One region of the Halobacillus sp. A1-3 genome, then DNA from elsewhere that is predicted to be linked to it. Evidence: riboswitches for the same ligand, from Rfam matches in the RefSeq annotation. Region 1 holds a riboswitch; each other region holds the start of a gene.
The links. Region 1 has a riboswitch for cobalamin ahead of ACRYKC_RS15175 (ribonucleoside-diphosphate reductase subunit alpha). Riboswitches for the same ligand answer to the same signal wherever they lie in the genome.
Positions count from the first base shown of each region.

Region 2: linked by a shared signal. The riboswitch ahead of ACRYKC_RS05945 (ABC transporter substrate-binding protein) and the one ahead of ACRYKC_RS15175 (ribonucleoside-diphosphate reductase subunit alpha) in region 1 are both predicted to bind cobalamin.
Region 3: linked by a shared signal. The riboswitch ahead of ACRYKC_RS09825 (DUF4430 domain-containing protein) and the one ahead of ACRYKC_RS15175 (ribonucleoside-diphosphate reductase subunit alpha) in region 1 are both predicted to bind cobalamin.
Region 4: linked by a shared signal. The riboswitch ahead of metE (5-methyltetrahydropteroyltriglutamate--homocysteine S-methyltransferase) and the one ahead of ACRYKC_RS15175 (ribonucleoside-diphosphate reductase subunit alpha) in region 1 are both predicted to bind cobalamin.

Region 1 covers NZ_JBPCEO010000008.1:189,892-197,726, forward strand. Annotated here, with positions in the region: gene ACRYKC_RS15170 (ribonucleotide-diphosphate reductase subunit beta) at 1-153, opposite strand, end outside; gene ACRYKC_RS15175 (ribonucleoside-diphosphate reductase subunit alpha) at 168-2,402, opposite strand; cobalamin riboswitch at 2,543-2,718, opposite strand; gene ACRYKC_RS15180 (class I SAM-dependent methyltransferase) at 2,926-3,606, shown strand; gene ACRYKC_RS15185 (hypothetical protein) at 3,686-3,829, shown strand; gene ACRYKC_RS15190 (alpha/beta hydrolase) at 3,868-4,731, opposite strand; gene ACRYKC_RS15195 (pyridoxamine 5'-phosphate oxidase family protein) at 5,073-5,498, shown strand; gene ACRYKC_RS15200 (cation diffusion facilitator family transporter) at 5,521-6,423, opposite strand; gene ACRYKC_RS15205 (DUF2254 domain-containing protein) at 6,613-7,835, opposite strand, start outside.
Region 2 covers NZ_JBPCEO010000003.1:101,745-109,579, reverse strand. Annotated here, with positions in the region: gene ACRYKC_RS05975 (cobyric acid synthase) at 1-280, opposite strand, end outside; gene ACRYKC_RS05970 (bifunctional adenosylcobinamide kinase/adenosylcobinamide-phosphate guanylyltransferase) at 277-813, opposite strand; gene cobD (threonine-phosphate decarboxylase CobD) at 801-1,886, opposite strand; gene cbiB (adenosylcobinamide-phosphate synthase CbiB) at 1,852-2,820, opposite strand; gene ACRYKC_RS05955 (adenosylcobinamide amidohydrolase) at 2,823-4,289, opposite strand; gene ACRYKC_RS05950 (FecCD family ABC transporter permease) at 4,286-5,356, opposite strand; gene ACRYKC_RS05945 (ABC transporter substrate-binding protein) at 5,313-6,311, opposite strand; cobalamin riboswitch at 6,447-6,636, opposite strand; gene ACRYKC_RS05940 (hypothetical protein) at 7,013-7,189, shown strand; gene ACRYKC_RS05935 (fructose bisphosphate aldolase) at 7,287-7,835, shown strand, end outside.
Region 3 covers NZ_JBPCEO010000004.1:383,222-391,056, forward strand. Annotated here, with positions in the region: gene ACRYKC_RS09795 (YpbB family protein) at 1-665, opposite strand, end outside; gene ACRYKC_RS09800 (ferredoxin) at 806-1,054, shown strand; gene ACRYKC_RS09805 (helix-turn-helix transcriptional regulator) at 1,092-1,544, opposite strand; gene ACRYKC_RS09810 (hypothetical protein) at 1,866-3,068, opposite strand; gene sigX (RNA polymerase sigma factor SigX) at 3,058-3,597, opposite strand; gene ACRYKC_RS09820 (ECF transporter S component) at 3,896-4,414, opposite strand; gene ACRYKC_RS09825 (DUF4430 domain-containing protein) at 4,419-4,829, opposite strand; cobalamin riboswitch at 5,025-5,204, opposite strand; gene ACRYKC_RS09830 (ATP-binding protein) at 5,246-7,027, opposite strand; gene ACRYKC_RS09835 (response regulator transcription factor) at 7,027-7,743, opposite strand; gene ccsB (c-type cytochrome biogenesis protein CcsB) at 7,834-7,835, opposite strand, start outside.
Region 4 covers NZ_JBPCEO010000002.1:297,595-305,429, forward strand. Annotated here, with positions in the region: gene ACRYKC_RS04280 (class I SAM-dependent methyltransferase) at 1-412, opposite strand, end outside; gene ACRYKC_RS04285 (hypothetical protein) at 705-1,151, shown strand; partial or broken gene ACRYKC_RS04290 (hypothetical protein) at 1,280-1,543, shown strand; gene ACRYKC_RS04295 (GNAT family N-acetyltransferase) at 1,577-2,098, opposite strand; gene ACRYKC_RS04300 (hypothetical protein) at 2,263-2,910, shown strand; gene ACRYKC_RS04305 (YjzC family protein) at 3,133-3,315, opposite strand; gene ACRYKC_RS04310 (hypothetical protein) at 3,753-3,941, opposite strand; gene bioB (biotin synthase BioB) at 4,544-5,533, opposite strand; SAM riboswitch class I at 5,707-5,818, shown strand; cobalamin riboswitch at 5,881-6,076, shown strand; gene metE (5-methyltetrahydropteroyltriglutamate--homocysteine S-methyltransferase) at 6,214-7,835, shown strand, end outside.

The DNA.
Region 1 (7,835 bases):
GAAATTAGCGAGCATATTTTTATACATCGGATAGGCCCAGGAATATCGTGTATCGTCCCAGTTCAACACGTTAGAACTTCTTCCATTAATAATCCCGGTGGAAGCATTCGGGGCCTTATGGTCGACTAGTTTTCTTTTTTGTATATCAATCATCTGATGTGCCTCCTTTAAGATGAACAGCTTTCACAGTCGTCGTATTCACCCTGGCTTGAAGTGGAACGGGTATAATACGTCGTTTTCAATCCTTGTTTCCAGGCGTCTATGTGCAAAGCTAGAAGTTCTTTCGCGTGGATGGAGTTACGCACATAAAGATTGAAGGAAACCGATTGATCGACGTATTTTTGTCTTATACCATTTTGTTTAATGCTCCAGTGTTGATCAATGTCATAGGCAGATTTGTAATACCAATACGTCTCTGAATTCAAATCGGGTGCTGTGACTGGAATTTTATAATCCTTTTTCTCTTCTGAATAAAACTTTTTGAAAATAGGGTCGATGCTTGCTGTACTGCCAGCAATAAGGGAAGTGCTGGAGTTTGGAGCAACAGCAAGTAAATACCCGTTTCTAATCCCTTGTTCCTTCACCTTGCTTTGTAAGGCTTCCCAATTCCAAGAGCCTTCCTTGCTAAAGGAACGCTTTTTGAAAAAGTCCCCGGTCTCCCAGTCTGAACCTTCAAATAAAGGGTAGCTTCCTTTTTCTCGCGCAAGCTCACTGCTTGCTTCAATGGTGTAGTAAGCGATCGCTTCATAAACTTCATGGACATAATCAAGAGCTTGATCTGATTCCCATGCGATTTTCTTCTTAGCGAGCAAGTGGGCCCAGCCAAATGTTCCAAGCCCTATCCCTCTATAGTTCCGGTTCGTCAATTGAGCTTGAAGAACAGGGATGGTGTTTTGATCAATGACATTGTCGAGCATGCGGACTTGGATTGGGATCAGTCGTTCCAAAACACCTTCAGGAATAGCTCGTCCTAAATTGATACTGGACAAATTACATACGACGAAGTCTCCGGGTGATTTCACTGAAATGATTTTTCCGTTCTCAACGTATTGTTCCTCCTGAATGGTAGGACGCTGGTTTTGGGTAATCTCTGTGCATAGATTACTGCAATAAATCATGCCTGCATGATGGTTCGGGTTCATTCGGTTGACTTCATCTCTATAAAACATATATGGTGTTCCTGTTTCCAATTGACCAACCATGATTCGTTTCATAATTTCAATGGCAGGGACTTTTTCTTTCGATAGTTCGGGATGTTCAACGCACGCCATATACTTGTTTCGGAACGATCCTTCTCCTCGTTTTTCATCAAAAGAATCCTCAAGGGAAAATCCCATAACATGACGCACTTCATGAGGGTCGAAAAGGTACCAGTCTTCTCGATTTTCGACAGCTTCCATAAACAAGTCAGGAATGGAAACGCCTGTAAACAAGTCATGGGTTCGCTGGCGCTCATCACCATTGTTTAATCGACTATCTAAAAACGGAAAAATATCTTTATGCCAAACATCTAAATATACGGCGACAGCCCCTTGCCGCTGCCCTAATTGATCAACACTAACAGCAGTATTGTTCAACTGCTTCATCCACGGTAGAACTCCTGATGAGACTCCTTTAAAGCCTCGAATATCGCTTCCGCGGCTGCGAATTTTGCCTAAGTACACTCCAATCCCGCCGCCGTGTTTACTAAGGTTGGCGATATCCGTATTGCTGTCGTAAATCGATTGGAGGCTGTCATCAACGGTGTCAATAAAACAAGAGCTCAATTGTCCGTACCGCTTTCCTGCATTCGCAAGTGTTGGGGTGGCAACAGTCATATATAATTGGCTTAAAGCCCAGTACGCTTCCTTTACAAGTGCTAGTCGATGACTTTTTTCTTCTTGAGCCATTAACATCATCGCGATAATCATAAATCTTTCTTGTGGCAATTCGTACGTTTCCTTGGATTTGGAACAAGCTAAATAACGATCGCTTAGCGTCTTGAGTCCAATGTACGTAAAAAAGTGATCTCTTTCTGGCACAATCGCTGCTTCGAGCTGCTTAATCTCATGCTTTTCGTAATATGTAAGGATCTTTGGTGTATAGATGCCTTCTTCAATCATAGTTTCAATCAGATGGAAGAAGTTTTCGTAGGGTTCTTCCTGTCCTCGGTTATTTAAAGACGTCTCATAAAGATGATTTAAGTGAAGGCGGCTTGCTACGTAAGTCCATTCTGGTTCTGTTTCATCCATCTCTGATAAGCATTCAAGAATTAGAGCTTTTACTTGTTCCGATTCGTTCATTTCACTAAGGCCCAATCCTGAGATTTTATCTATTATTCGACTTAATTCTACAGTCGGGAAGACTTGCTGAAGGTCATTAAGCTTTTCCGTCCAGTTCGGTTTATAAGTAATTACAGTCATGATTTCACTCCTTATTGTAGTCCCTCTCGAAAATAAAAAAATCCGCTCAACAATTGAGCGGATGAAACCATGAAATAAAGAAGGGGCACGTAAGGATCTTTATTCCATCGTCTCATCTCCTCAATCCCCGAAGAAGTTGAAACTTCTGCGAACGAAGACAGGTCTCCTGGCTCGCACTCGATTCTACTCTGGTCCTTCCCGTGCACGTTGCACAGTGGATCATCCATTTCGCGAGTGCTTACAGTTGCGGGGGCAGCTCCGGATTTTCACCGGATTCCCTATTAAGCCTATTGGCATCTTCTGTTCGCGGATACTATATATAGTGTTAATGTAAATATTTTTAGCTTATATTGTGTTGTTATCATATCGAAGATGAATCAAAGATGCAATCCATAAGATTTATAGATAGGTCGCAAAATCCTCGAGTCACGCCTTTATAAAGCAAAGAAATTTTTTTATTTCCATCTGGTTTTCATTATAATTGAAGAAGCTAAGAGATTGCAGAAGACTGAGGGGGAGAAGAATGACTGAACAATTCAACTGGCACGTAGAGGCTGAAAGAGTGTGGAATGACAAGGCTGAGTTCTGGAATTCCAAGAGCAAGGGGATGTGGGAGGAAGGAAGCCGGAAGACAATTGTTCCATTTATTAAGCAGCACATAGAAATAGGAAATCACATCGCTGACCTTGGCTGTGGCGATGGTTATGGGGCTTACAAGCTTTATAAAGAAGGGTACTGTGTCACAGGTCTTGATTTATCACAGGACATGATAGAAAGGGCAAATAAGCGTTTAGAAACGGATAGATTGTCTTTTGTACAAGGAGATCTAACAAAACTTCCTTTTCAAGATGAATCTTTTGATGGGCTTATGGCGGTTAATTCGCTGGAGTGGACAGAGGTACCCTATGTAGGTTTGGAAGAAATGAAGCGTGTACTTAAACCAGGTGGAAAGCTTTGTGTCGGCATTTTGGGACCAACAGCAATGCCGCGAGTTAACAGTTATCGTAGAGTTTACGGAGAGAAGGTTGTATGTAATACGATGATGCCGTGGGAGCTTGAAAAAATGGCTGAAGAAACAGGCTGGCGCGTTCTGAATGGTCACGGCGTTTACAAAAGGGGAGTAGAACCTGAGGCTATTGAACACTTTACAGATGACTTGAAACAGGCGCTTACATTCATGTGGGTGTTCATCTTTCAAAAATAAAAAACTCTTGCCTTTTGGAGAAAAGGGAGTATGATTATTTTAAATCACTCATAAAGTGAAACAATGAGGAGGGATAATGATGGCCTGGGTACATGCGATTTTTTCCATGCGGTTTATCTTTATTGGTTTCTTTTCATTGACAGCTTTAAGCTTGCTGACTTTTCAATCTGTGGTCATGTTTCAAGCATTTCTTGATTTCTTTGAATTTTTCCAACGAAAATAAACCAGGACCGATTTGGGGTCCTGGTTTTTTGTTTGATTTTATGGCTGACTTTTAATGTTCCATAAAAACTCACCGAGCATGTGGTCGACCTCTGGGTGTTCATGCAACCCTGAATGAGTGGCTGCTTTTCCATATACTAAATGCTCTTGATAACTTCCAAAGGGGACGATTTCGCTTAAACTTTGAACACTTGACGTATGGACAAGACCATCCCAATAATTCTTTTCTAAATCATTTGGATTAATCACTCCAGCGATAGCTAACACTTGTACATTTTGGTCAAAGTCTTCTTTATGTTGAAACAAGTACTCTAACGCATCCGAACCTGGCCTTAAATCGTCCGTGGCAGGACCGTTGTTGTTCTTGAAGTATTCCTGTTTCTCAATTCCTTCAAAAGGACTAGCAATGACCGCAAGCTTTTGGATGGTCGGGAATCCTTCTTGTTGGTTATTCATCAAGAAGCTTGCGGATGCCAGGCCTCCCATGGAGTGGCCGACGAGGTTAGCTTTTTCTATGTCATGTTTCTCGTACAAGGTGGACATGACCTTTTGCATCCAAAGGGTTTGACTTTGAAGACTTGCTCGATCATCTTCAAACAAAACCTGAATCATAGGATTCATATTATGCGGAATTCCCCCTCGCACTGACAGTTCTCCATTTGAACGTACATAGACGACCATCCGTTTAGAACCCCAATTCGAATCTTGGAACCGGTCGATCATATTCCCGAAACTCATCGGACCGCCTTTATAGCCGTGAACGAAGATGGTGGGAACAAGCTCTGAAGAATTTTCAGATCGGGTTGGTGTCGATTGAATGAAAAAGATGGTCAATCCTATTAGGATGGAAGTCATTATTATCGACAGGAATTTCTTATTCTTTTTGTAAAACCTTGAAGTCATGAAAGATCCTCCTGAATTTGGCTATATATATTTTAATACAAAATGGCCTGGTTATTGAAGGGCTCTGATGATATAGGAAATAATATAATTACTTGTGGGTGAATAACTTTTTGCCACGTAAGGCTACATCCATCGCAAGCCCCAGCCCCAGCCCATCGAAATAGGCGCTTACGCTTTTGTTCTCATTTCCTTATCATACCCTCTACGAAACCAAGGAACACTTATATGCTATGGGAAATTAAGGTGGCGTAGGATGAAGGAACCAATCGGAACATTTAAATGTTTATATTTTACAGGGACGAGGGAAAACTGAAACTACAATAAACGAAAGGGGATTAATCATGAATCAAGAAGAATTAAGAAAGAAAATTTATCATATCATGGATCAACATAAAGTCGGAACGTTAGCTACAGTAAAAGGAAACAAGCCACATTCGCGTTACATGACCTTCAGTAATGACGATGAGTTCACATTTTATACCCCTACAAACAAAGAAACTCATAAGGCAGAAGAAATTGATGAAAATCCTCACGTGCATATTCTGATCGGTTATGAAGGAGAAGGATATGGAGACAGCTACCTCGAAGTTGAAGGCCAGGCGAAGATCCGCGATGATCAGAAGATTAAAGATTGGCTATGGACGGAACAAATGGAGCGTTGGTTTTCAGGAAAAGGCGATCCGGAATACATCGTACTCGAGATATACCCCGAAGCGATCCGATTGATGAATGCGGATGCGGATACTCCAGAAACATTAGAACTATAAAGTAAAGTGACTAGCTCTCAAGCTAGTCACTTTTTTCATGAAGATCCGAAATGGAACAAGGTTCATCTTCATATTCAATTTCAATGGTCACGTGTTCCAGGTGTATGGAATGAATGATTTCTTTAATTTGGTCTTTCACACGGCATACTTCTTCTTTATCTGCATCTGCAGGAACGACAGCGTGGGTGGAAAAGGCATGGTTTTCCCCATCCATCGACCATAAGTGAGTATGGTGAGTGGAGACAACATTGTCGATGGCATTTATTTTATGAATAATGTCTTCCAAATTAATATTTTTGGGAACGCCTTCTAAAAACAGTCTCATCGTCTGAATAAAGTTAAGGACTACGTTGTATAAGATGTAGAGGGTTATTCCGATAGATGCTAATGGATCGAGGATCGGAACATCCGCAAACGTCATGATGATACTTACAATGAGAACGGCTACCCACCCAAGAACATCTTCAAGCAGGTGCCATGTCATCACTTTTTGGTTCATTGAATCCCCGCCCTGGAGCTTGATGACAGCAGCTCCGTTGACGAATATTCCTAGGATCGCGAGCAGCATCATCCCTGTTGTATTTGGGGTGACGGGATTAAGCAGACGCGGGACAGCTTCAAACAAAATGAATGTAGAACCAACAATGAGCACCACGCTGTTGATTAAAGCAGCTAGCAAGGAGAATCTTTTATATCCAAAGGAAAAGTCACTGGAGTGATCCTTGTTTGAGAATTTCTGCAAAAACCAGGCAAGTCCTAAGGAAAGCGAGTCTCCTAAATCATGCAAAGCATCAGACAGAATGGCCATACTGTTGGTTAATAGTCCACCTATGATTTCGATAATCGTAAAGCAGATATTTAAGAAGAACGCGGTTTTGATCTTTCCTGTTGAAGAGTCTGCGTGATGATGGTGATGATGACCCATGTCTCTAACCCCCTCATCCAATATATGAACATATGCTCATATATAATTTTATTGAAATTAAGTAGGCTTTGTCAATAATCTTTACCCATTTAGAGATAAAGCAAATCAGTACCATAGTTATCTTTTACATAAAGATCGATCTCTATTTTAATGGGGAGAATAACTAAAGCCCCAGGCTTAGCCTGGAGCTTATATTTTTTCCGGGTAGAAACGACGCTCAATCGCGTTATAGTCAAACTGATGGTCCGTTAAATCTGCTAGCTTTTTAACTGCATTCAGTAAAAAAACTTTATCTAAATTATAGATGATTTCTTGCTCGATATGGTCTAAGGTGTTGCAGGCAAACTCCCATATTCGATCATGCTTGGACGGATCGATGGATTCAGCAACCATAGCAAGGGCAGATATCAGTTCTGTAATGATTAAATGATTATCACGGGCATAGTGACGAATGTAACCAAAGCCTCGATAGATATAATATTCAAAGGACTCGGATAACAAAATGAGCCTTACTTGTCCCTCCTCATCTTTAAGGTAAGGAGTAAAGGTAATATAGTCCTCAACAGTAAGCATAAGTTCAGCCATTCGGAAGATCGTATCAGAAGCCGTTTTAGGGTCATCATTTCCTAAGGACTTAATCGCAATCTCTGCCAATTTATGCATACCCATTTGAATGTCTTGAAGTTCAGTTTCTTTATGGCCGATTTCAATCATTCGGCAGTATTTTGCTTCATCAACTTGATTAGCACCAGGGCCCCAGTAGCTGAGCATTTGATTTCCTTCTAATATATAATCCCCGACTTGGGAATGGAACTTTATAATAATATTATCCTTACGTGCTTCTTCAATCATGCTTTTATAATTGACAATTTGTATATATCCTGAGCCAACAGAGTCCAGTCCTTTTTCTCTGTCGCGTTCATCTTCCATCAAGTCTCCTGGTTCTTCGGTGCGGTACGTTTCCAGTTCTTCACTCAGCGTCTTATTTATGATGGATTCTGAAGATTGTTTCATGGTTTCTGTAATGTTGTGAACCTGCATCCAGGTTGTAGCGTGATTTATGAAATAAATGAACGTTACAGCAGCGATAAAGGCAAGGGCTACCGTAATAATAGGGACGGCTACATACGCTTCTTTTGTTTTGTTGCCAACGAAAAGAAAGACGAGCAGGACATAAACAAAGCTTCCATTAAATATACCGAGAGCGTGCTGGGTTCTTCTATCAGAAATAAAGTTTAACAGCATCCTTGGAGAGAATTGCCCACTGAACGTTGTAAGAACAACAAGCAGGGAGTTGAGTGTAAAAGCACTCAGTGTAAGAATTCCGCCAATGAGGGTACTGACGAGCATACGGGTAATATCCCCGCTGATTCGGAAAAACTCAAATGTATATTGGTCCAACTCAACAATCA
Region 2 (7,835 bases), on a different contig from region 1:
ATTTTCCCAGGCAAATGATTTCTGAAGTCCGATCATTTTTAGGTTTTAATAATATGGGATTCATTTCAGGCAGAGCGATCGCTTTACACGCTTCCGCCTGTACCCCTTGCGCCCTGCCGATTTCTGTTCCTGCTTCTGTAACATACGAGTTGTTAGACATATTCTGGGATTTAAAAGGAGCGACATGATACCCTTGATTCCTCAACCAGCGGCAGATGGCAGTCACCACCAAACTTTTCCCAACGTTCGATGCCGTTCCCTGGATCATGAGTCCTTTCATAGAATTCTTCCTTTCTTTACTTGCGTACAGCCAAACTCCATTTTTACGACACGATCGGCCTTTTTCACAAGTTTTTGATGAATCGTCCCAATCAATCGTAAATAGTCCTTTATCGCTGGTCCATATTCTATAGCATCTGAAAACAAATCATTTGAGACTAAGATAAGGTTTGCGGCGCATTGCATCATTCCCTCGACCTCTGCCACCATTCGGTTAATAAGTTCATCAATCGTTTCTTTTTCTACTCTCTCCATCCATTCATTGGTGGCCCAAGTTGTCACACAATCAAGCAGAACCGTAGCATCTAGTGGAAGGTTGATAGTGGATGGTCGAGTAGGATTCTCAAAGACTATCCATTGTTTTGGAGCTGCCTTTCGTGCTATTTGATGCTTCAATATCCGTTCATTCATTTCTCCATCTGTATTGACGCTCGTCGCTATGTAATAGATAGGGTTCTTATGTGATTGGATAGCCAGCTTTTCCGCAAGTGTACTTTTTCCACTGCGTACTCCACCGATGATCAAGGTGAGCATAAAGAACTCCACCTTTGAAGCACGGATAAGAGCCGGTCATTCTCTTCTTTCCGTTTAATCGCTATCCGCACAAACCTTCCTTCTAGATTTAAAAAATTGTAGGTATGCCTTACGATTACACCTTGCCTTAGCAAAAATTCGATCATCACCCTTGTATCAGCATGATAGGGATCCTTCATTAAAAAGTAATTCGTATGTGTCATCATTGGCTGATACCCCAGCTCTTTAAGTTTAGTAAATAGGGAACGCTTCTCATTAGAGATCGCTTGTGCAGTCTGTTGTTGGAAAAGAGACTTACCTAAGCAATATAGTCCTGCCTCTTCTGCAAAAGCATTGACACTCCAGGTCGGTTGGTACATTTTCATCCGCTTAATTAAAGAAGGCTCACCCACCGCATACCCGAGACGCAGTCCAGGAATTGCGAACATTTTTGTTAGGGAACGAAGGAGAATCACATTTGAATTCTCAATAACGTGTGGAGAATAAAATGGAACGTCGGCCACGAAATCGTAAAACGCCTCATCAATTACAACCACTACTTCTTTTTCTTTACATTGATCGATGAGATCCTGTAAGATATGCGGTTTGTATATGGCACCTGTCGGGTTATTCGGATGACAAAGAAAAAGGACATCAATGACATCGAGAAAAGGTTCATAATTTGACGGGGCTAAATTAAACTGATCCTGTTCCTCTAACGCAATTGGATAAACCTTGCATCCATAGGCTTCACACGCCTTTTGATACTCAGAAAATGTAGGCTGGACAATACCCACACGCTTCCCCTGCCAAAGTTGGGCTAATAGGTAAATGATTTCGGATGCGCCGTTTCCGACTAATACATGGTCCTGATTTATTTCGTGTTGTTTAGCTAGTCTCTGATGCAAACGTTCAATGTCTGGATCAGGGTAGCTGTGAGTCTTTTCGAGGCTTTTTTCTAAATGTGACCTCAATCCATCCGGCGAACCAAATGGATTGGTATTCACACTGAAATCAACCACAGACGATGGTTGCTCTGCATTCATTTCTTTATAAAGCTTAATCGGATTCGCTCCATGTGAAGGCCAGTTCAATTCCCATTCCTCCTAAACAAAGTAATAAAATCCATATCCAGACCGTTTTAGATAACAGGTAATTTACCTTTTCAATATCGTACGCCATCGGTGCTCGCACAGCGTTTCCAATCGTCGGGCGTTCTGATCTTTCACCAAAATAGTAATTGATCCCACCTAACTGCACACCAAGTACTAGAGCCGCAGCTGCTTCTCCCCATCCGCTATTTGGGCTTGGGTGTCGGCGGGCATGTATGGGGAGTTCCCGAAGCAGCTTTTGTTTTTCTTTTAATGAAATAGTGGAAGAGATAATCATCACAAACGCCGTTAACCTGCTTGGAATTAAATTGAAGAGGTCATCTAATTTTGCAGAGATGAATCCAAATTCCTTAAAGCGTGCATTTTTGTAACCTACCATGGAATCGCATGTGTTTACGGCTCGGTAAGCCATAGCAAGAGGGGCTCCTCCAATCAGCGCATAAAAAAGCGGGGCGGTTACACCATCGCTAATGTTCTCCGCTACTGTTTCCACCGTACCACGAGCTATCCCAGCCTCTTCTAAATGATCAGTATCGCGCCCAACGATGTAAGATAGATGGTTTCTCGCGCGCGGAAAGTCTCCCTCCTTTAATGGCCGATAAACATCCATGGAAGCTTGACGAAGTCCTTTTTCTGCGATGGTCGTCCAAATCAGTACAGCTTCCAATCCAATCGCTACATAGTGATTCCAAGCGGCTAACAGCTCAACTAGTCCAAAACTGAAGAAAAAACTGAAACCAATGACGAGTATCCCCATTAATCCCCCTTTGATTTTTCTACCTCTGCCTTGATTCCAAAATTTCTCAAAAAAAGATATCAGCTTGCCCATCCCTATGACTGGATGAGGCATTCCTTTTGGATCCCCGAATAACCGATCTAGTCCGTACGCTAGCGTAATAGCGATCAGATGAGACACCATCAGTTCTCACCTCTTCGTTTTAAATAGCGTTCAATTGCCAACTTTGTTGTTTCAAATACCGCTTTACCTAACTTCCTCCCTAAAGGAGAAATGGGACCTCCATATTCTAATCTCTCTCCTTCCTGAGTGCTTGCAATTAATATACTATCCGTGGATGTTCCGGTCGCAAGCGTCCGAGTGACAGGATCGCGGATTTCAAGCTCCATCATGGCTCTTACCTTAGCTTCTGTCGCAGTCATCACCGATTGCACATAAGCTTGCTCTGACAAATCACCATCTATAAAAACCCATGTGTTAATTGTTCCTGGTACGGTCTCTGTTATATGATCACCTGCATGCACAACGTCCACGGCATTGCTAGTACCTGCTGTAACAACTACAAGCAAGCAAAAACCGCCTCCCTTTATGTATTGATAACAGACGTCTTCGACCATTGCTGCCGTCATCATCCCTACCGTTTCGCAGGTCTGAAACCCTTCTTCATCCGCATAATTTTTCACATACATAACAGGATCTTCATAATTAAACGAATGGTCGACATGGAGGTTAATAAAATTACGATACCATCCGAAGCCTGGGTGCAATACCGCCGATGAATAACATTTCAAGGGGCGTGGACTTTTGTAATGAATTCGATCGGAGCAAATATCAAGATAACTCGGGTGTACACTTGCTTTTTCTAACCTTTCTGTAAAACTTGGAACGACATTCGTCAGTGGTTTCGAGAAATAAGGATGGGCATGCACGTTTATGCTCGACTGGTAAACTTCAGATAACTGCGTCTCTTCTAATACTTTTTCCGGAGTATGTAACGCTCTGACGCGCCCCTCCTCTAAAAGTAGCAGTCGATCACAATAGAGGCTAGCTAGATTCAAATCATGAAAGATGGCAATGACAGTCAGACCTTCTTGAATCGACCTATCCTTTAGCGCATCTAACATAGTCTTTTGGTAACTGAAATCCAAATGATTGGTCGGCTCATCAAGCAACAGAATCTGAGGCTGTTGGGCCATTGCCTGTGCGAGGAATACTCTCTGTCGCTCCCCACCGCTCAAGGAAAGCAGCGATTTATTACGAAACCTCTTAATTCCTGTTTGTTCCATCACCTCATCTACAATCTTGTAGTCCTCGTCTGTCCACTGCTTAAGAAGCCCCTTTTGATATGGATAACGTCCCATTAATACCGTCTGCTCAACAGGAAAGGAAAAAGAGAGTGTGTGATGCTGAGGAAGAACCGCCATTTCCTTCGCTCTTTGTTTTGGAGTTAAATCTGCCGCCGGATGCCCTTCAATCCTGATTTCTCCTTTTACATTAGATAGTGTTTGATTTAGAGCTTTCAAGAGAGTCGTCTTCCCACTTCCGTTCGGGCCAAGAATTCCAAACATCTCTCCTTTTTGAACAGTAAATGAAACATCTTTTAATACATCCGTCTCATACCCGGCGTATAGATGATTGACCTCAATCATGCCGATTGTCCTCCTCTCCGTCTTCTCACTAAAATCAGGGCAAACATAGGGGCACCAATTAAGGCTGTCACAACTCCGATCGGCAGCTCTGAAGGAGAAACAACTGTACGAGCAAACAGATCGGCTAAAATCAAAAAGGCACTGCCATTTAGCACACAGAGCGGGATTAAATGGCGGTGGTCACTGCCGAAAAGCTTTCTACAAATATGCGGAACAACAAGTCCAACAAATCCAATCGTCCCAGAAACAGCAACTGAGACACCTGTCAAAATCGATGCCGCAATTAAAACGATATACTTTTGACGGTCTACATGGACGCCTAACTGCTTTGCGCGCTCTTCTCCAAATGTCATCGCATTCAATTCCTGACCCGAAACCAGCAAGAGAACTATACCCACTATGAAAAAAGGGAGCATCAAATAAACATAATTCCAGCCACGCATTCCTACACTGCCTAACAACCAGTTCACAATTTGCCTAAGCTCTTCTCCTGTCAACGCAATCATTAACGAAATCAGTGACCCTAAGAAGGAACTGAAGATAATTCCTGTTAAGATAACCGTCATCATCGACATGGAACGGTCGACCAATCTAGTAAATCCAACGACAAGAAAAATCGTTGTAATAGCTGCTATGATACTAACAACTGGTAAGGTAAATCCCCCTGCAAAGGGTAAAGTGATTCCTAAAAAAAGCACAGCAACTGCTCCGACAGAAGCACCTGAAGAAACTCCTAACGTATAAGGATCGGCCAGCGGATTCTTCAAAAGGCCTTGAAATGCGGCTCCCGCTATGGCCAACGCCCCTCCGACAAGCGCAGCCAGAATCACTCTAGGCAGGCGAATTTTCAGGATAATCGCCTTCTGCATGTCATCGACACCTTCTGCCATATGTAAAAAAGGAAGCAATTGCTCGCCTATAATACGAGCAATGACCTCAAATGAAATAGATACGCTTCCTATAGATGTTCCTAAAAAAATACAAAACACCAAAAATAACGAACTAGAAGTATATTGAAAAGGTCTATTCACTGAAAACTTCTGGATATATTGCTTTACCAAGTTCATTTACTCCTTCAACTAAGCGAGGTCCAGGACGTGTAACGAGATCCGAATGGACATCATAGACCTGTTCCTGTTCAATCGCAGGCACAGAATCCCAACCTTCACGAGAAAGCACTTTTTCTTTCGGATTTTCTGTATAATAGCCATACGTAGTTATGATAACTTCTGGCTGTAATTCGACAATCGCCTCGTTATTCATTTTGAACCAGCCCTCCTGGTCACCGACCACGTTTTTCGCGTTGATGACTTGAAGCATTTCGTTTAAAAATGTTTCCTTTCCTCCACTATAGATTTCGGGAGCAGGTGATACTTCGATAAAAACCTCTTTCTTATCTTCTTCAGTTATTCCACTGGTTTTCTCTTTGATCGCTTCTAAATCTTCTTTCATGCCAGTTACAATTTCTTCTGCTTTCTCAGAAGCTCCCGTAACCTTTCCAATCGTTTGAATGCTCTCATACACCGCTTCAAAAGACGTAGCCTCCTGTACAACAAACACCTTTATACCAGCATCACGAATCTGCTTTAAAGCTTGTTCAGAATTGTGCGCTCCTGATGCATGAGAAAGGACTAAATCAGGCTCTAAGGAAAGAATCTTCTCTACATTTAGATCCTGACCGCCGATCTTCTCTTTTTGAGTGGCTTCCTCAGGATAATTTGCATAATCACTTACGCCGACAACTTCTTCAGAAAGGCCAAGTGTAAAAAGGATCTCCCCATTACTCGGAATCGTGCTAATGATCTTCTCAGGTTCTTTTTCAAAAGTCACCTCTTGCCCCAACGCATCGGTCACAGTTAGCGGATAAGACGAATTTGTTTCTTCTCCGCTATTCGCTTGTTCTGGCTGGTCTTGTGAATCTTCACTTGTCGATCCGGCTTCCTTATCCCCCCCAAGAGCACAGCCAGCTAATAAGCCGATAACAAGAAATAAAGATAATAATTTCTTCCAAAAATGGTTCATTCTTAAATCCTCCTTTTGTTATTTGAACACACAAAAAAACACATCTTTTGATAAAAAGATGTGTACCGTCATGAGACCACTATGTATAGAAAGGACTCCTGATCTTCCGACACACCTCCCTATCCGCGTAGGTTATATTGGTGTAAAAAGCAGGTAGGTCTCCTGACTTCAGATCATTGCTTCCTTGCTCCTTCCCATGCGTACTAAGCACAGTGGACCGGCAAAGTTACTCCCTTTCACAGTGGCGGGACCGTGTTGGATTTGCACCAACTTCCCTTTTAAGCCATTGAAATAATTCAATCGCGCCTACTTTTCCAATATGTAATTACTTTTCATTGTAAACGAAAGTGAATGAATTTGCTCACTTTTTCTGAAAATTTGTCGGGAAATTTTACTTAGATTGAAGAAATTATTAATCAGTTAAGCCACCTTATCCAGAAGCTCAGTTTCGATACTTTAATGTTAATGATGGTGGATGGAAGATCACCTCGCTTTCCATGGACATGTGCTGACCCTCCTCACACTAAGTCTTCCAGGATCTCGCCTAGCATGTTCATCCCACAGGAGTGAATCCGTTTTCCTCCCTACTACGATATAAAGTCACTCGATCTCTTGACTCACAGAGTAATGAAGATATTGGTAATAGCAGACCATAAATCGCGCACACTAAAAGAGATCAATAAATAGAAGGAGGAACGATCGTGGATAAAAGTGACTCTCTTGCTTACACAACAATTGCTATGAACGAACTTGGCTACAGCCGCCGGGAGATTGAAAGCATTACGAATAAAATGCTCGAAATCATTGAAAAGCTCCCTGAACAAGAAGCAGAAAATAAAGCGGATGAAATATTATACGATTCCTCTGAACCATCTTAACCTATGGATATTTCTTTCCAGGAAACACGATTCGTGTTACAAATAGTGGGTGAATGGGAAGAGTATAGTGGACCATAAAAAAGGAGGAGTGTAACAGATGAATCAAGCACAATTTGATAAGGTCAAAAGTGGAAATGGATTTATCGCAGCCCTGGACCAGAGTGGCGGTAGCACGCCTAAAGCATTAGCTGCTTATGGAGTTCCAGAGGATTCCTATTCTGGTGAAGACGAAATGTTCGATCTTGTCCACCAGATGCGTACAAGAATCATTACGTCCCCGTCTTTCAATTCCGATCAGATTCTCGGTGCCATTCTATTTGAGCAAACGATGGATCGAGAAATTGAAGGGCAATATACAGCAGACTATCTTGCCGATAAAGGGGTTGTCCCTTTTCTGAAAGTGGATAAAGGGCTCGCTGAACAAGAAAATGGCGTACAGCTTATGAAACCAATTCATGATCTAGATGAAACTCTTAGACGTGCCAATGAACGAAACATTTTCGGTACTAAAATGCGCTCAGTCGTCCACGAGCCGAACGAACAAGGCATCAAAGATGTGGTTGATCAGCAATTTGATATCGGAAAGCGCATTATTGAAGCTGGATTAGTTCCGATCATTGAACCAGAAGTCGATATTCATAGTGAA
Region 3 (7,835 bases), on a different contig from region 1:
AGATAGTAAAACACGTGATTGATGTATAAATCTACGTCAGCTAAAGAAACGTCGTGCTTGTCTTTTAACTGCTCACGTGTAAGACCGATGACTCCTGCTCCTGTCAGCCTATAGGTGAACAATTCAGCTTCTATTGCAGGCCTTTCTTTTAAAAGAGTATAAATCTCATTATATAAAGTGTTCACAATCCGTTTTAAATCATGGTGATGGTGATACCTCTGGTAAACTTTTTTCACCCAATACTGTGCTTTCATCTCTTCCACAATAGGGATAAATGTACGGTTTCCTTTCAGCATATTGGTAAAGGTCTGAATTAAAAGAAACATTCTTCGTTCAAACTCCGCAACTCTCTTGTGATCCATCATTCCATTAAAATAGAGTGTTTCTTTATATTCTGTGAGATACTGTTGACCTTTTGAAGTTAATAATGAATAGATATCCTCTTTTATTATCAACCACTCTTTTTCTTCTAACCTTTGGAAAGAACGCTCAAGCTGCTCTCGATCTAAAGATTTGTAAATTCCAAAATATGAATCCAGTTTATAAACTCGCGCATCCTGTAAAGTTTGCGCTGATTTCTTTCCAGTCAACAAATTAAATATTCCAGAGATGGTCCGCTCTCCCTTAAATCGATGAACACAGTCCAAAATAACTTTGTTAAACAAAAACTCACCTCCTATCATCACTTCCCAAACCGCTTCATGTTGAAAAGTATTAGACAGAGTTTTACAATATCTATGTATCTTTTTTTATCTGTGATCTTTTATCACTTCATGAGGTGAAACACAAAGGAGGTTCATGACTCATGGCTAAATTTACAATGGTTGACCAGGATACCTGCATCGCTTGTGGCGCTTGTGGAGCAGCAGCACCTGATATATATGATTACGATGATGAAGGGATAGCCTATTCCATTCTTGATCAGAATAAAGGAAATTACGAAGTACCTGATATATTGGAGGAAGACATGGAAGACGCATTCGAAGGTTGCCCGACTGATTCAATAAAAGTAGCTGACAAGCCGTTTGAGGGAGACCCACTTAAACATGAATAGAAAAAGTGATCCCCTTCCATTAGCGTGGAGGGGATATTTATTTTTTTGATAATTCTTCAAAGCGATTACTTGCCTCCATTTGGTCAAAACTGGAAAACCATCTTTGATAATCACGATCAAGAATCCTGTAATGCTGGCTGATTACATTCTGCTGCAAAATGTAATCTTCACTTTCAGCGATAAGGTTCCACCACACTTTCCCACCCATCGTCCTACCTACAGGCCCATCTAATTGGTAGTGGGCCATAGTTTCAACGATTTCAAGTGGAGCGTCACCTAGTACACCTTTTAAGACTTCACTTTGCTGAAAGAGAGCACAAACTGCCACCACTGTTGTCCATCCAGCCATTGTCCTCTCTTTTTCAATTTGGACAAGAGTCTTTTTAGATAATCCTAGCACTTCTGCCATGCGATTTTGAGTATAACCATATTCCACACGGATCAACTTCATTTTTTGCGATACTTGTTCTCTTAATTGCTCTTTATCCATCAGTTATCGTCCCCTTTACTACGTCCCTTTCATTTTAACATGAGATACTCGAACATCCTATAAAAGAACAAAAGCTCGACGCGTCTGACTTAACCATTTAATGTATGTTCAATTATGTTCGGCAAGTTCTGAACTACCGTTGAATTGACCCTCGTCCTGAAAGATTGAATGAATCGCTTATTATCAACAAACTCGATTAACTTATGAATTTAATTGACTGTACGCTAGAGTTGGTTGCGGCCGCGTTTCACTTCAAAGTACATACACCAATCATTTTAAAATGTTATAGACATAAAGAATCCCCTACTGAGAGGGGAGTCTTTACTCGCTTATAATGATCAAATTGATTCTTTCTGGTACTTCAATAGGCTCGTCAAGATCGTAACCCAAAAATCCTTCGGGCTTGATTCCATCAAACTGAACACTCTCATAACCAAACTGCTTAGCCGTCATCAGAATAGCCTCTATCACAGTGGTTACTTCTTTCTCATTCGACCACTCTTCATGAGAAATCTCAACGATTAATTCTCCTTCACGTTCTGAAATCGAAGAGAATTTCACATGAGCAGGAACAGGTGATGATACAAACTTAAGATTTTTCTCTTGTTTCATTTCTATTAAAGCTTCTGAAATAGTACGACCCTCATCAAGTTTTATTGGCACTAGAAATTCAGTGGAACTATCCGGAACTTTGTAGGTTTGATAGTAGTACTCTCCATTGTTTATTGGGTTAAGCTCATCCATCTTTCCGTAGGGTCCCAGTTGAACAGCTTTACCACTGCTAGTCTCAAGCTTAATGGTCTCTACACCATAGGGTTCCACCTTCCAACGAATGCTCTCTGACAACATATGAGCCCATGTACTGCCATTCATTGAAAAGTCATCAGGGAACGTTACATTTGCTCTCTTCTCTTGAACATCAATGTCTATTTGAACTTCCTTTAGCAAACTCTCTGATAATCCATATTCATTAGGTACAAAGGCTTGGTTACCTTCTTCGTTCTCATCTTTATAAACTTTTGTAAATGGAATAACTACTTGAGCATTTTTTCCTGGCAGCACCTCTTTAACCATATTTCTTTCGGTTTGCTTAGCAACTTCAGCTTGCTTATCGAGGGAAGTTTGATTGTCCTCTTGAGTAGAGGAAGTAGATTCCTCAGAATCTTTCTCTGTTTTTGCTCCTTCTGTACTCGGTTGATTACCCTCAGGATTCACACTTTCATTAGGTACTTCTGCGCTTTCCATAGTTCGATTTGATTCTGAAGCAGGTTCATCACTAGTAGATTGTTCCATTTGACTGGAGTTCATCAAATTTAATAAAACAGGGATAACGACAGCTAATAATAAGATAACCGCTGCAGTCGCTAAGCTTGGGATAACCCAAGGTGCCATCTTTCTATTTGTTTTTTGTACCTCAGGATAGATTTTACGATACAACTCTTGTTTGCTTTGATGGTCTTCAACAGGAGGCAGCTTCCTGAGCATGTTTTCTAATTCTTCATCTGTATGATGTTTACGCTTCACGCTGCACTCCCCCTTCACTTTCTTTATCTAATATTTCTCTCAACGCTTTCATCCCGCGATGTTGAGTCGTCTTCACTTTACTTTCGCTCCAATCCAATATTGCGGCTGTTTCTTGGATAGACATCCCTTGAATAAAGCGAAGTATAATGACACTCCGCTGGTCAACTGTACATTGATCTAACGCTTGATATACCGCCTTCAATTCTTCATTTTGAATGGCTACTTCCTCTGGCAAGGTATCTGTATCTTGAATCTTTTCTCCTTTTTCGCTCCAATCAAAAAAATCCATGATTCGATTCCGCTTTCTTTTCTGCTTCCTAAAATAGTCAATCGTTACATGGCGTGCAATGGAAAACAACCACGTTTTTTCACTGCTTCTTCCATCAAAGGATTGGTAAGATTTGATAACTTTGATATAAACATCCTGGACAAGGTCTTCAGCTAAATCACGATCCTTTACCATGTAAATAATAAATTGAAATAGATCTTTATGATACTTGTCATAAAGATCATCAAAAAACCTTTTCACTACAGGTACCTCCTGGTTATAGAAATAGTCGTATATGTATGTAAAAAGTTACATCTTTATCTTAATATGCCTTCATAAAAAAAGAAATAGAAATTGGACAGTGTTAAAAACCTGGAATAATAAAGACAAATGCAGGAGTACACCAGGGTATCTTTAAGGTAACTAAAACCAACAAAGAAAAAAGCCTAAGGAATCCTCAGGCTTTAGGTCGTAATTTACTATTTGATTGGAGTATAGGCTAATTTACGAAATATTGATGGATCCGTTACTAAGAATGGGATTAATCCCCAACATAAGATTAGGGGCGTGGCGTGTCTTGTAGTCCATTTCTCTTCTCGTATTTTTTAAACAATTTTGCAAGGATTGGAGAAAGAGCTAAAATAAATACAGCATTAGCAACCGCATGATTCAAATCAAAAGGTAAGCCTGCCAGGTAATACGCCCAAAAAGGCTGTCCAATCGTTCGCATCGTTAAAGAAATGACGAGTCCGAAAAATAACCCGCTAAATACCCCGTAAGCGGTTAGAACCCACAAAGGTAATCGAGGCCAAAATCTACCCAGCAAACCAGCAATAAGTCCAATTACTGTCCAAGCAGTAATTTGCCATATGGTCCACACGCCCATCCCTAAGAGCATATTAGAAACTGTTGTAGTGAGTAACGCCATAATCACCCCAGCTAATGGACCAAGCCAAAACGAAGTTAAAATAATGATGGCAGTAACCGGCTGAATATTAGGTAAACTTGCTAGCGCAATTCTTCCGGCAATTGCCAAAGCTGCTAACATCGCTATAAGAGTAATTTTATAAGTATTCATTTAATCATTCCCACGAATGATAGTCAAAGACAATTTCGTCTCCTTGTTCCACTTCATATTCATTTGCACCTACCATGGCTTCCTCTCCGTTTATCGTAAACATCCAGGCCATTTTTTCTTCTTGATTGCCCTCGATTCCCTCGATGCTGTTAATGAAGCCATCACTTTCTTCTACCTCAAAATTATCTTTCATCACTTCCATCAATGTCGTACCTTTCTCAACAGAAATCTCTTGATCAGCGAGCACTTCTTCGCCATTGTTTTTAGAAATTTCCACCTTTAAAGTAACTTCCTGTTTCTCCTCTTGCTGACTTGCATTTGCCTCTTCTGTTTTCTCAGTCTGCTGCGACCCGCATCCACTTATTACCCCGATGGCAAGTAGAGCAGCAACTAAAAATACATAAATCTTTTTCATCTTCAATCCCCCTATCTTTTCTTTTGATATAATGGTTTCATCACTTTTAAGAAAGGGCATAAAGACAACACAAGGCTATGTAACTATCAAAAAAGCTTGTCCTTTGTTAAAAGGACAAGCTTAAGACAAACCAGAAAGGTTATTATTTATTACATAGGACCAATCGGTTGTCTCAAACGCTCAATCCCCGAAGCTTTGAAACATAAGATTTTGGCAGGTCTACTGACTTGTGTTTCTACCTACTGAGGATCCTTCCCATGCGTCATGCACAGTGGAATTTCCCTTTCGTCATCACTTACAGTTGCGAGGACAGTTCTGGCTTTTAACCAGATTCCCTTTTAAGCCTTCTCAGGCACCCAAAATCTTTCGTATGAAGTTCATTTATAACATTACATGATATTTAAAAAATAAGCAATCTAATATTCTGTCAACTCAAGATTTTTCGGTATTCTAAAGGTGAAAGTAGTTCCCTCTTCTAACTTACTGTGAACACTGATTGTCCCATGGTGAGCTTCTACAATATTCTTAGCAATCGCAAGACCAAGCCCTGTGCCTTTTTTCTGTTTCGAACTTTCTCGTTTTCTAGACTTGTCTGCTTTATAAAAACGCTCAAAAACAAAAGGAAGATCTTCTTCGGCAATACCTTGTCCAGAATCATGAACAGAGGCTATCCAGTCACCATTAATATGGTCTACTGCGACATCTACTTTTCCTCCAGGTTGGGTATGCCTTATTGCGTTATCAATTAGATTTGTAAACACCTGTTCGATTCGGTCGGAATCGAAAGGAAGTCTTTCAAACTCCTGATCAACCCTCATCGTTAAATCTACGTCTCGTTCGTCTGCAATTCCTTGGAATTTACGAATGATTTTATTCATATACGGATGGATATCTACAGACTCAATATAGAGCTGAATATGTCCTGCCTCCATTCTAGCAAGATCAAGAAGCTCATTAACCAATCGTCCAATTCTCAATGATTCTTCATGGATAATCTGTGCGAGCTCATTTTTATCTTCTTTACTTTCGGCAATGTCATCTACAATTGCTTCACTATATCCTTGAAGCATAGAAATGGGAGTTCTCAGCTCATGAGATACATTTGCAATGAAATCTTTTCGTAATTTATTCAATCGACGTTCTTCCGTCATATCTCTCAGTACCGCCACGGCACCGCGTACGGTTGCTTTATCATAAAGCGGTGTCATAATGATCACCCATGAACGTCCTTGGAGAGTGACTTCCGTCATCGATTCTTCCTCATTGGTAATTACCTTTTTAAACAAAGCTTTTAACGGTTCTGGAAGAGTTTGGGCATCACTAATATCTTCCTTATGCTCAAATGCATAAGCATCTAGGTACTGTGTGGCAGGAGGATTGGTAACTAGTATCTCTCCTGTTCGGTTAATCGTAATAACTCCATCGGCCATTGAGCGTAAGATTCCTGACAACTGCTCTTTCTCTTGGTTCAACGCATTGATATGATATTTCAACTGCCTTCCCATCCGATTGAAAGCCATAGCGAGCTCACCAATCTCATCATGGGTCAATATTGGTACTTTATTATTAAATTCACCTTTAGCAAGTTCCAGAGCTCCCTCACGCATTTTGATTAAAGGTGAAGTTATCCGTGTCGAAAGGAAAAAGGCAAAAATTGTAGTTAAAACAATGGCAATTCCCGCCCCAAGGAATATAATTTTTGTTGTTTGTTCAGAAGTTTCTTCAATCGTATCAAGAGACTGATAAACAAACACGGCCCCTTCTCCATTCGATAGAGGTGTACCCACGACCATGACGCCCGTTTCAGAGGTCTCCAGGTCAGCAACTTTTTTCACTTCATTTCCTTTATTAATTACGCTGGATAATTCTTGATCAGAAGCAAACCATTCGTAACCTAATTCAGGTAACCCATCGGTTTCACTATCAGCTATAAGAATATCTCTTTCATTCCAAGCGATCACAGCACGGCTAGCAGAATCCTTTACCAGGTTAGTGGTAGAAAGCATTAACTCTCTGTCATCATATCTTTCTTCAACATCAGAAATCTTGTTAGCCGTCTGCAGCAAATGACGCTCAGCTTCAAGGATGTGATAGTTCTGAAAGAATTCCAAAAGTAATATCGTAAGTATAAATAGAACAAAACAAACGAGCAGTAAAATAGTAAACCATAATTTACCTACAACACTTCGCCAAAACATCAGTCACCATTAACCTCAAATTTATATCCAATCCCCCACACTGTTACAATCATTCCTGCAGCGTTTGCCGAAACTTTACTAAGTTTCTCTCGAAGTCTTTTCACATGAGTATCTACTGTTCTTAGATCTCCGAAAAATTCGTACTGCCACACTTCCTTCAACAGCTGTTCCCTGTCAAAAACTTTGTCTGGGTATTGAGCCATGTAGTTTAAAAGCTCGTATTCTTTAGGAGTTAATGCGACCTCCACTCCGTCTGCTGTCACCCGATGGGCATCGTTATCAATCGTCATATGAGGAAAGATAAGTACATTTCTTGAAGAGGTATCCGTTTGTAAGAACCTTGTCGTCGATGCTCTTCTAAGCAATGCTTTTACCCTTAAAACCACTTCTCTTGGACTGAACGGTTTTACAATGTAGTCATCTGTACCGACTTCAAATCCTTGAACCCGATTCGCTTCTTCTCCCTTTGCAGTAAGCATAATTACGGGTGTCGCTTTTTTCTCACGAAGCTCTTTACAAACTTCGATTCCGTCTTTACCTGGAAGCATTAAATCAAGCAGAATCACATCGTAATCATTCTGTATAGCTTTCATTAAAGCTTCTTCCCCGTCTTCTGCTTCATCGATTTCATAATTTTCTCTTTCCATATACATTTTAATAAGTCGTCTAATACGTTCTTCATCGTCTACAACTAATATCTTTCCTTCTTTTGCCATACTACTACCTCCACCAATGCATGTTGTATTTCCATAATATACACAAATGGCAGGCTGGGTAAAGTTACCCTTCCTGCCTTTTGCTTCTCATT
Region 4 (7,835 bases), on a different contig from region 1:
AATAAACTCCACCTGGCTTCAATATTCTGTGAATCTCATCAAGCGCTTGGTGCTTATGAAGATAATGATGAAAGGCAAAATTATTGGCAATATAATCAAAAGATGCAGATCGATAAGGCAAATTCTCTGCAACTCCGTGGACTAAAGGTACGTTTTTAAGTCTAGTTAACGCTTTCTCAAGCATTTGTTCTGATGCATCTAAACCGTGCCAGTTGATATAGCTATCCTTGAACTCCTTCATTTGATGAGCAAGATAAAGCCCTGTTCCACAGGATAGATCAAGAATTTCATAACTCGATCGGCTGTGAGTTTCTATGTACGCTTTTAATCTTTTATCACGAAGAATTTCTTCACTTCTAAATTCATTCTGATCATATCTGGCAGCTATTTCAGAAAAGTTTGTTTCCTTCATACATCTCCTCCTATAAAAGTCTTCTAAACCTGAAGCCAAAACCGTATAACAACATGTCCACTTTATTCAACTTTATCTTTACCTTGTTCAAAATTCTACGCATCCTTTAGAATAAACCTCCACTTTCCGTCCATTCGTTATAAAATTCTACCTACTCCCTTCAGACGATTCGTAGGTTTTGTTAAGAAAGTTCCGGCCTCATTATAACCCCTCCTCATCGTCAAAACATATCACAATACGCCATTGGTTATACTATGTAACGTATTTACTCATATAAAGGAGTATGGTCAACATGATTGTGAATTTCTTTGCCTTTTGTATTTTCCCATGGTTTATCGTAATTTTTTTGCTGAAAATTGACCTTAAAATTGTGCTCCTTATCTCTCCTTTCGCTTCAATGATTGCTTGTATTATGAACACGTGGACCATTGCTTACGGTTTTGCTGATGTTTATCCTTTTGAAACAGAAACACATCTTGCTTCTTTACCTATGATTGTAGGAGTCGTTCCAGCTCTTTCTTCCCTGTTCGTACACCTCATTCAAACAATGCACCGTCCTCTTTTATGGATACCCGTTTTTATCATTGGTACCACCTCCTTTGAAGGAACCACCTTACTTTTAGGGCTTGTGGACTACGATAAAGGATGGAATATTATTTATACTAGTATCGAATATACCATTGGATACTGCAGCGTCTATGGATATTTCATGTGGTTAAAGTCGGAGCAAATCGTTTGAATATAAGAGTTGTTGTTCTCATTTTACACTACTTTCCTGCTCCATCAGTCGTATAATGGAAAGAAATAGGTTAAAGGGGAAGGGAAAAAATGATCTGTTCAACTTATCCGGCAAAGGTTGACGAGTGTGTGATGCTGAGTTGGGATATCATTCAGGTTGTTGCTGATACAGATTGGGTCAGCTTCATGTACAGCTACCCGAACTTGATTCCTCTGCCCCCCGAAAAGGTTCAGGAAATAGCTGAGAAAGTTCAACCATTAACTTTCGATGAACTTTATAACGCATTTCATAAGAAAGTATCGAAGGATGCAAACAATGCGGTTCAACTCTCAGCGCAGCGCTACATAGCCGCCATCCGAGGAGAGTTTTTTGATACATCAGGAAAAGCCTGACAACTATGGGGTCGTTAAGGCTTTTTTCAATGATTATCTGTTGTTAGTCGAATTCCAGGAGTAATATACAAATGCTATACTTTCCCCATTCATTTCAAAGTTTCTTTCCTTAGTCGCCGTCTGTGTAAAACCATTTTTCTCTAGAATCCTTCTAGAAGCGATATTCGAAGTGGTGGTTTTAGCCTCTATGTGATTGACGCCTAATTCTCTCACCTTTTCTAAAAGTAAACCCAATGCCTTACTCACCAGCCCTTTCCCACTATAAGCTTCTCCAATACGATATCCCAAATGTCCAGTCTTGCTGGACGCTTCCACATCAATCAAATTGACTCTCCCTAGAATCACCTCGTCTTCACCTTTAATTAAATAAAAATAAGACTTCCCTTGAAATTGTTCTTCTAACAGGGATTGATGAATGGTCTTATAAACCTCCCACTTATAATACTCCTCTCCTCTAATTGGCACCCATTTTTCAAAAAACGCTCGGTTCTCCATCTCAAATTTATAGAGAGCTTTCGCATCTGACTCCGATAGAGTCTCTAATATGATTCTCACAGGGATTCCCTCTCTTCTATACCTTTTTCGTTTAATTCAGCAACGTATGGTGAATACATGTCTCAACACAGCTTTTATTATAGAAAGAAGGTCTAAAAATGCTTCAAAGTTTTGTCACACACATTCCATCAACACTATTACACGTCCTTACAGGGAGTATCATTATGAATATAATATTTGAAAATCGAAATTACTCTCTTAGAAAACGTTTATTTATCTTTCTTATTGGCGGGTTGTTTGTATTAACTCCTGATATCCCTAAATTATTTGGGATTGTATCGCTACATTCCATATTTTTTGTTCCTTTCATAGGAGCGGGGCTGGCTTTTGCGGTTAAAAACATAATCAATCTGCCCTTTCTCAAGCTATGGATAGGGATGACAACTGTTTTAGCCATAGGCGGAATTGGAATCGATTATATTGGAAATGGTGTGCACGTGCTCTATCCGTTCGTAGAAAAAAACTTCTCCTTTTCCATCATCAGTAACGACTTCTGGCTTATTCTAATTTTATGTACAATCATCGCTTTCCGTATTATTGCTCCTTTTTTTACAACGTTCAAACAAGCAACAATGATTCTAAGCAGTGGTATCATCATAGTTGCATTTTTGCTCGGAGCAAAAGCGTATTTAAAGATCGAGTTAGAAAACAAACTTTACGAGCATTTCTCACATGTTCAACATATCGAAACAGTACCCGCTAATGATAAGTGGAGATTTGCTGTTTATACAAGTGAGCTATATGTTAATGGATCAACTTCCTTATGGCCTGAAAAAATCATTATTGATAATAAAGTATCGTTACCTAAATAGAAGCTTAAACCTTATAATACTTTTTCCACTACAACTGTGTATGATCAAAACTTTTTAATGCACCTTGGAATTAAGCGCTCTTTGCTTTCGGAGGAGGCTGAGAACTTGCTCGCGAAAGCTATGGATATTAACCAAGCGGGAATTCTGAACAAAGGAAAAGCCGAACAATGCACACACATTGTTCGGCTTAATTAGAATGTTTTCATCCCAACCTAGTCTAGATTAAGAAGACTTAACCCAATAAGCTGCGTCATTATCTGATGGAGAAGGTGGGAATTGGTCGCCTTCATTCAACTCAATTGTTTGTTTATCTTTACTAGCTTTACCGTTCACAAGACTGTCCACTTTGTACTTACCGCTTTCTGGAGCCTTTTCACCTGTTTTAAACTGTTTGCTTTTTGCCATTTTAATGAAACCTCCTTAGTAAGATATCTGCTACACTTACAAGATTCCTCCATATAACCATGGGTTAAACTTACTTATTTGATTCACTTTCTTTACGTATTCTTTCTGTAACTCTAGTAAATTTTTTGTAACTTTAACTAAACTCAATTACCTATACCTATTTTCCTGTAAAATAATCGGGAGCTTTATAATGGCGGGGATAATTGGAATTCTACCACCATATTCACTCTAGATAATTTTATAAAAATAGTAAATTATTACCTTTTTTATTTTTATAGCACATGTTGATTAAAACTTTATGGATTATAGGTTTTAATACTATAGTTGTCTATGTTTATTTTTAAAGGATTGGTAATATTTCACACCTTAAGGGGATAAAAATAGCATCTTGGCGTTTTAAACCAAGATGCCTAGAATTAAGTATTATGATGTGTTCATTACGAAAATGAGAGATTTTCTGGGACAAGTTCACTGTCGTTCGTTCCACACTCCGGACATTGAATCCAAAGCATATAAACTACTTTTTCATTGAAATCTCTTTCACTTACTTTAATGATTTCCATCTTATCATGAAAACAATTTGTGCATCTTTTTTGAATATGCTGCCCACTTTGAAGATGACCCATGAGAAAACCTCCTATATATTAGGATTATTTTCCATTAAAGAGTAATTTTATTTTCCATTTTTATCAATAGGAAATTGGAAGCAAAATGAGGCAGATCCACCTTCTGACTTTCTGTAGAGACTTAGGTCCTATATGTAAAAAATTCATTAAAAACAAGTTTATAACTGGTGCATAGGGATATTCATTGATAAAAATTTGTAGATTTTAAATTCGTTATTGTCTCTTGATGAAAATATAATTGCCATCATCCATCAATCCATTTCCATATCGAGCTGCGGAGGGGATTTAGGGCTCAAGTTTTGTCCTCTATGAAATAAGTAGCTAACAAGACATCAGTTCCAAGCGATTGAATATGATAATTATGTAAGGTCATCTCCGATAAAACTACTCCGCTTTCTAAACATTCTTTCTTAGTAAATCCCAGAACTCATCGGCTTATATCTTATCTAGTTCTATAGAGGATGTTCTTATTTCTAGGCTCAAATACTTTTCTTCTACTATTTGCAATTGTTCCTTTAAGTCGTGCATACAGAAACTTCCTTTCAATAAGAATTGAATTTTATATGAAATAAAGAAAAACTGCCCTATTGAGGCAGTTTCTTTTAACTTAAAACTTTTTCCTTGGTTACTACATCCACTTCAAACCCTAAATCTTCGATCATTTTGTGGTCTTCCGTACTTTCTTGCCCCTCTGTAGTTAGATAATCTCCAACAAAAATGGAGTTCGCTGGATATAAACTTAGCGGCTGTAGGCTGAGTAAATTCACCTCGCGCCCCCCGGAAACGCGGATTTCTTTTGTAGGGTTGATAAAACGGAAAAGGCATAAAATCTTTAAACAATAGGACGGCGTCAATTCGTCAGTCCCTTCAAGCGCTGTTCCATCGATGGCATGAAGGAAATTAACTGGAATGGAATCCGCATCCATGAGATTCAAGGCGCGCGCCATATCAACGATATCCTGTTTCGATTCTTTCATTCCGACTATGACACCGGAGCATGGGGAAAGTCCTGATTGTTTCGCATAGTTAACCGTTACGACACGATCGTCGTAGGTGTGACTCGTGGTGATTTGATCGTGGTGATTTTCTGAGGTGTTAATATTGTGGTTGTAACGATCGACGCCAGCCTCTTTCAACTGCTCAGCTTGTTCTGGTTTTAGTAGTCCCAAGCATGCACAAACCTTTATATCATACTTCGCTTTGATCTCTTTGACCGCCGAGGTTACAATATCTATCTCACGTGTGGAAGGCCCTCTTCCGCTTGCAACGATGCAATATGTACCAGACTTCATTTGGTGAGCTTTTTCTGCTCCTCGAACAATCGTATCTTTGTCCATCATTCGATATTTTTCGATGGGAGCTTTTGAATCTCTGGACTGCGCACAGTACCCGCAGTTCTCTGGACAAAAACCTGATTTTGTATTGATGATCATGTTCAGCTTCACTTTGTTCCCGTAAAACTTCTTTCTGACATGATAGGCACTGTGCAGCAAACTGAGCAGCTCATCTTCCGGGCAGTTTAGAACGTCTAAAGCTTCATCATTCGTAATCTCATAACCATTAATCGCTTTAATCGCTAAAACTCTCCACATAAACAAATCCCCTTTCTAAGAACGTATCGGTTAACCAATTTTGTCGAATGGTTAACAACCAATGATAGCGTACCATAATCTGTCATAAAAAACACCTTTTTCTGACATTACTTCAATTTGACAGTGTCCTGCCTCCATGCTAGTATTCTTTTAATCCATTAAACGAATACGATCTCTTATTTAGAGCGGTGGAGGGACTGGCCCAGCGAAGCCCGGCAGCCGAATCAGCATTTTTGCAGATTTAGGTGCCAATTCCAGCAAAGCTTTGCCTTTGAAAGATAAGAGAGGTTGTACGTATAAACCTCTCCTTCGTGAGAGGTTTTTTTCTTACATATGGATCAACAACTGAATACCGTAGATCTTCAGGTGCTGAATAGACTTATTCAGCTTAAAAGGGAAGTCCGGTGAAACTCCGGCACGGTCCCGCCACTGTAAATGGGAGCAAACCTGCTTGCAAGTCACTGTCTTTTAGATAAATAGACGGGAAGACGCAGGTTTGTGATGAACATAAGTCAGGAGACCTGCCTGTTGGTTGTACACTCAAACCTACGAGGAATAGGGAGGTGTTAAGACGAATGGGATCCGTTTGTTATAAACGGCTATTTCCCAAACTACTTTCAACCATCTCTCTCCTACATAGAGGGATTTTTTATTGTCAAAAATTAAAGGGAGGAATCAAAATGACTCAAGTACTAAGTTCAGCCATTGGTTATCCAAGAATCGGAGAAAATAGAGAATGGAAAAAGACATTGGAACGTTTTTGGAAGGGTTCAATCTCAGAAGAGGATCTGCTGAAAGACATGAAAAAAATTCGCCTGACTCATCTGCAAAAACAGAATAATCTTGGTATCGACTTGATACCGGTTGGGGATTTCAGTCTGTACGACCATGTTTTGGACACAGCATTTATGTTTGGGCTGATTCCCTCACGTTTTAAAAAAAGGGATTATTCTATAACTACTTATTTCGATATCGCACGCGGCAACGATGAATCCGTTGCTTCAGAAATGACGAAATGGTTCAATACCAATTACCATTATATCGTCCCTGAGATCCAATTAGATCAAACTCCCGAGCTTACACATAATTATCAGCTTCAATACTTTAAAGAAGCGAAAGAAGAACTTGGACTGACGACTAAACCGGTCTTGTTAGGTCCGATTACTTTTGTCAAGTTAGCAAAAGGGTATAGGGAAGCTGATGCAGGTCCTCTATTAGAGAAGCTTGTCCCTCTCTACATACAAGTGCTTCAGGAACTAATAAGTGCTGGTGCGGACTGGATTCAGGTGGATGAACCTATTCTATGTACATCAGTCTCTAAGAAAGACCTTCAACTTTTTAAAGAGGTGTATCATTCAATCCACCAGCAATTACCGGGAGCTAAGATTCTGCTTCAAACTTATTTTGAAGCTATTGATCATTATGAAGAGATCATATCCCTTCCAGTCGCGGGGATTGGCCTGGATTTCGTTCATGACGAAGGAGCGAATTTAGAAGCATTAAAGAAGCACGGTTTTCCTAAAGACAAAACCCTTGCTGGCGGGCTGATCAATGGCAGAAATATTTGGAGAACGGATTTGGAAGAGAAGCTTGCCCAAGTTGAGGAAATTCTTTCTGAAACTCAAAGCCTGATCGTCCAACCTTCTTGTAGTTTATTACACGTCCCTGTAACTGTAGAAACTGAACAAGAACTAGATCCTGAGTTAAAGAACGGGTTAGCTTTTGCCGATCAAAAACTTGAAGAAGTGACCCTTTTAACTAGAGGCATCAACAATGGAAGAGATTTAATTGAAGAAGAACTCGCTGTCCAAAAAGAGAAACGAAACCAACTATGGGCTTTAAAGCAAAATACATCAGATCGACTATCTGAGGGCACCGTTCACATGACAAAGCGAAATAGGGACTACCAAACTCGCAAGAAACTACAGGAAGCGTTTTTCAAGATTCCGCTGCTGCCAACGACAACCATCGGCAGTTTGCCGCAAACCAAAGGAATACGCCAGGCACGATCAAAATGGCGCCAAGGGGAATGGTCCGATTCCTATTATGAAACGTTTATAGAAAACAATATATCTGAATGGATTAACCGCCAGGAGGAATTGGGACTGGACGTACTTGTTCATGGAGAGTTTGAGCGCAACGACATGGTCGAGTTCTTTGGTGAAAAACTCGAAGGATTTGCGTTCACCCGATTTGGATGGGTGCAGTCCTATGGGTCTCGTTGCGTAAAACCGCCAATCATCTATACAGATGTGGCTTGGAAAGAAGCGATGACTGTAAAAGAAATCTGTTATGCACAGTC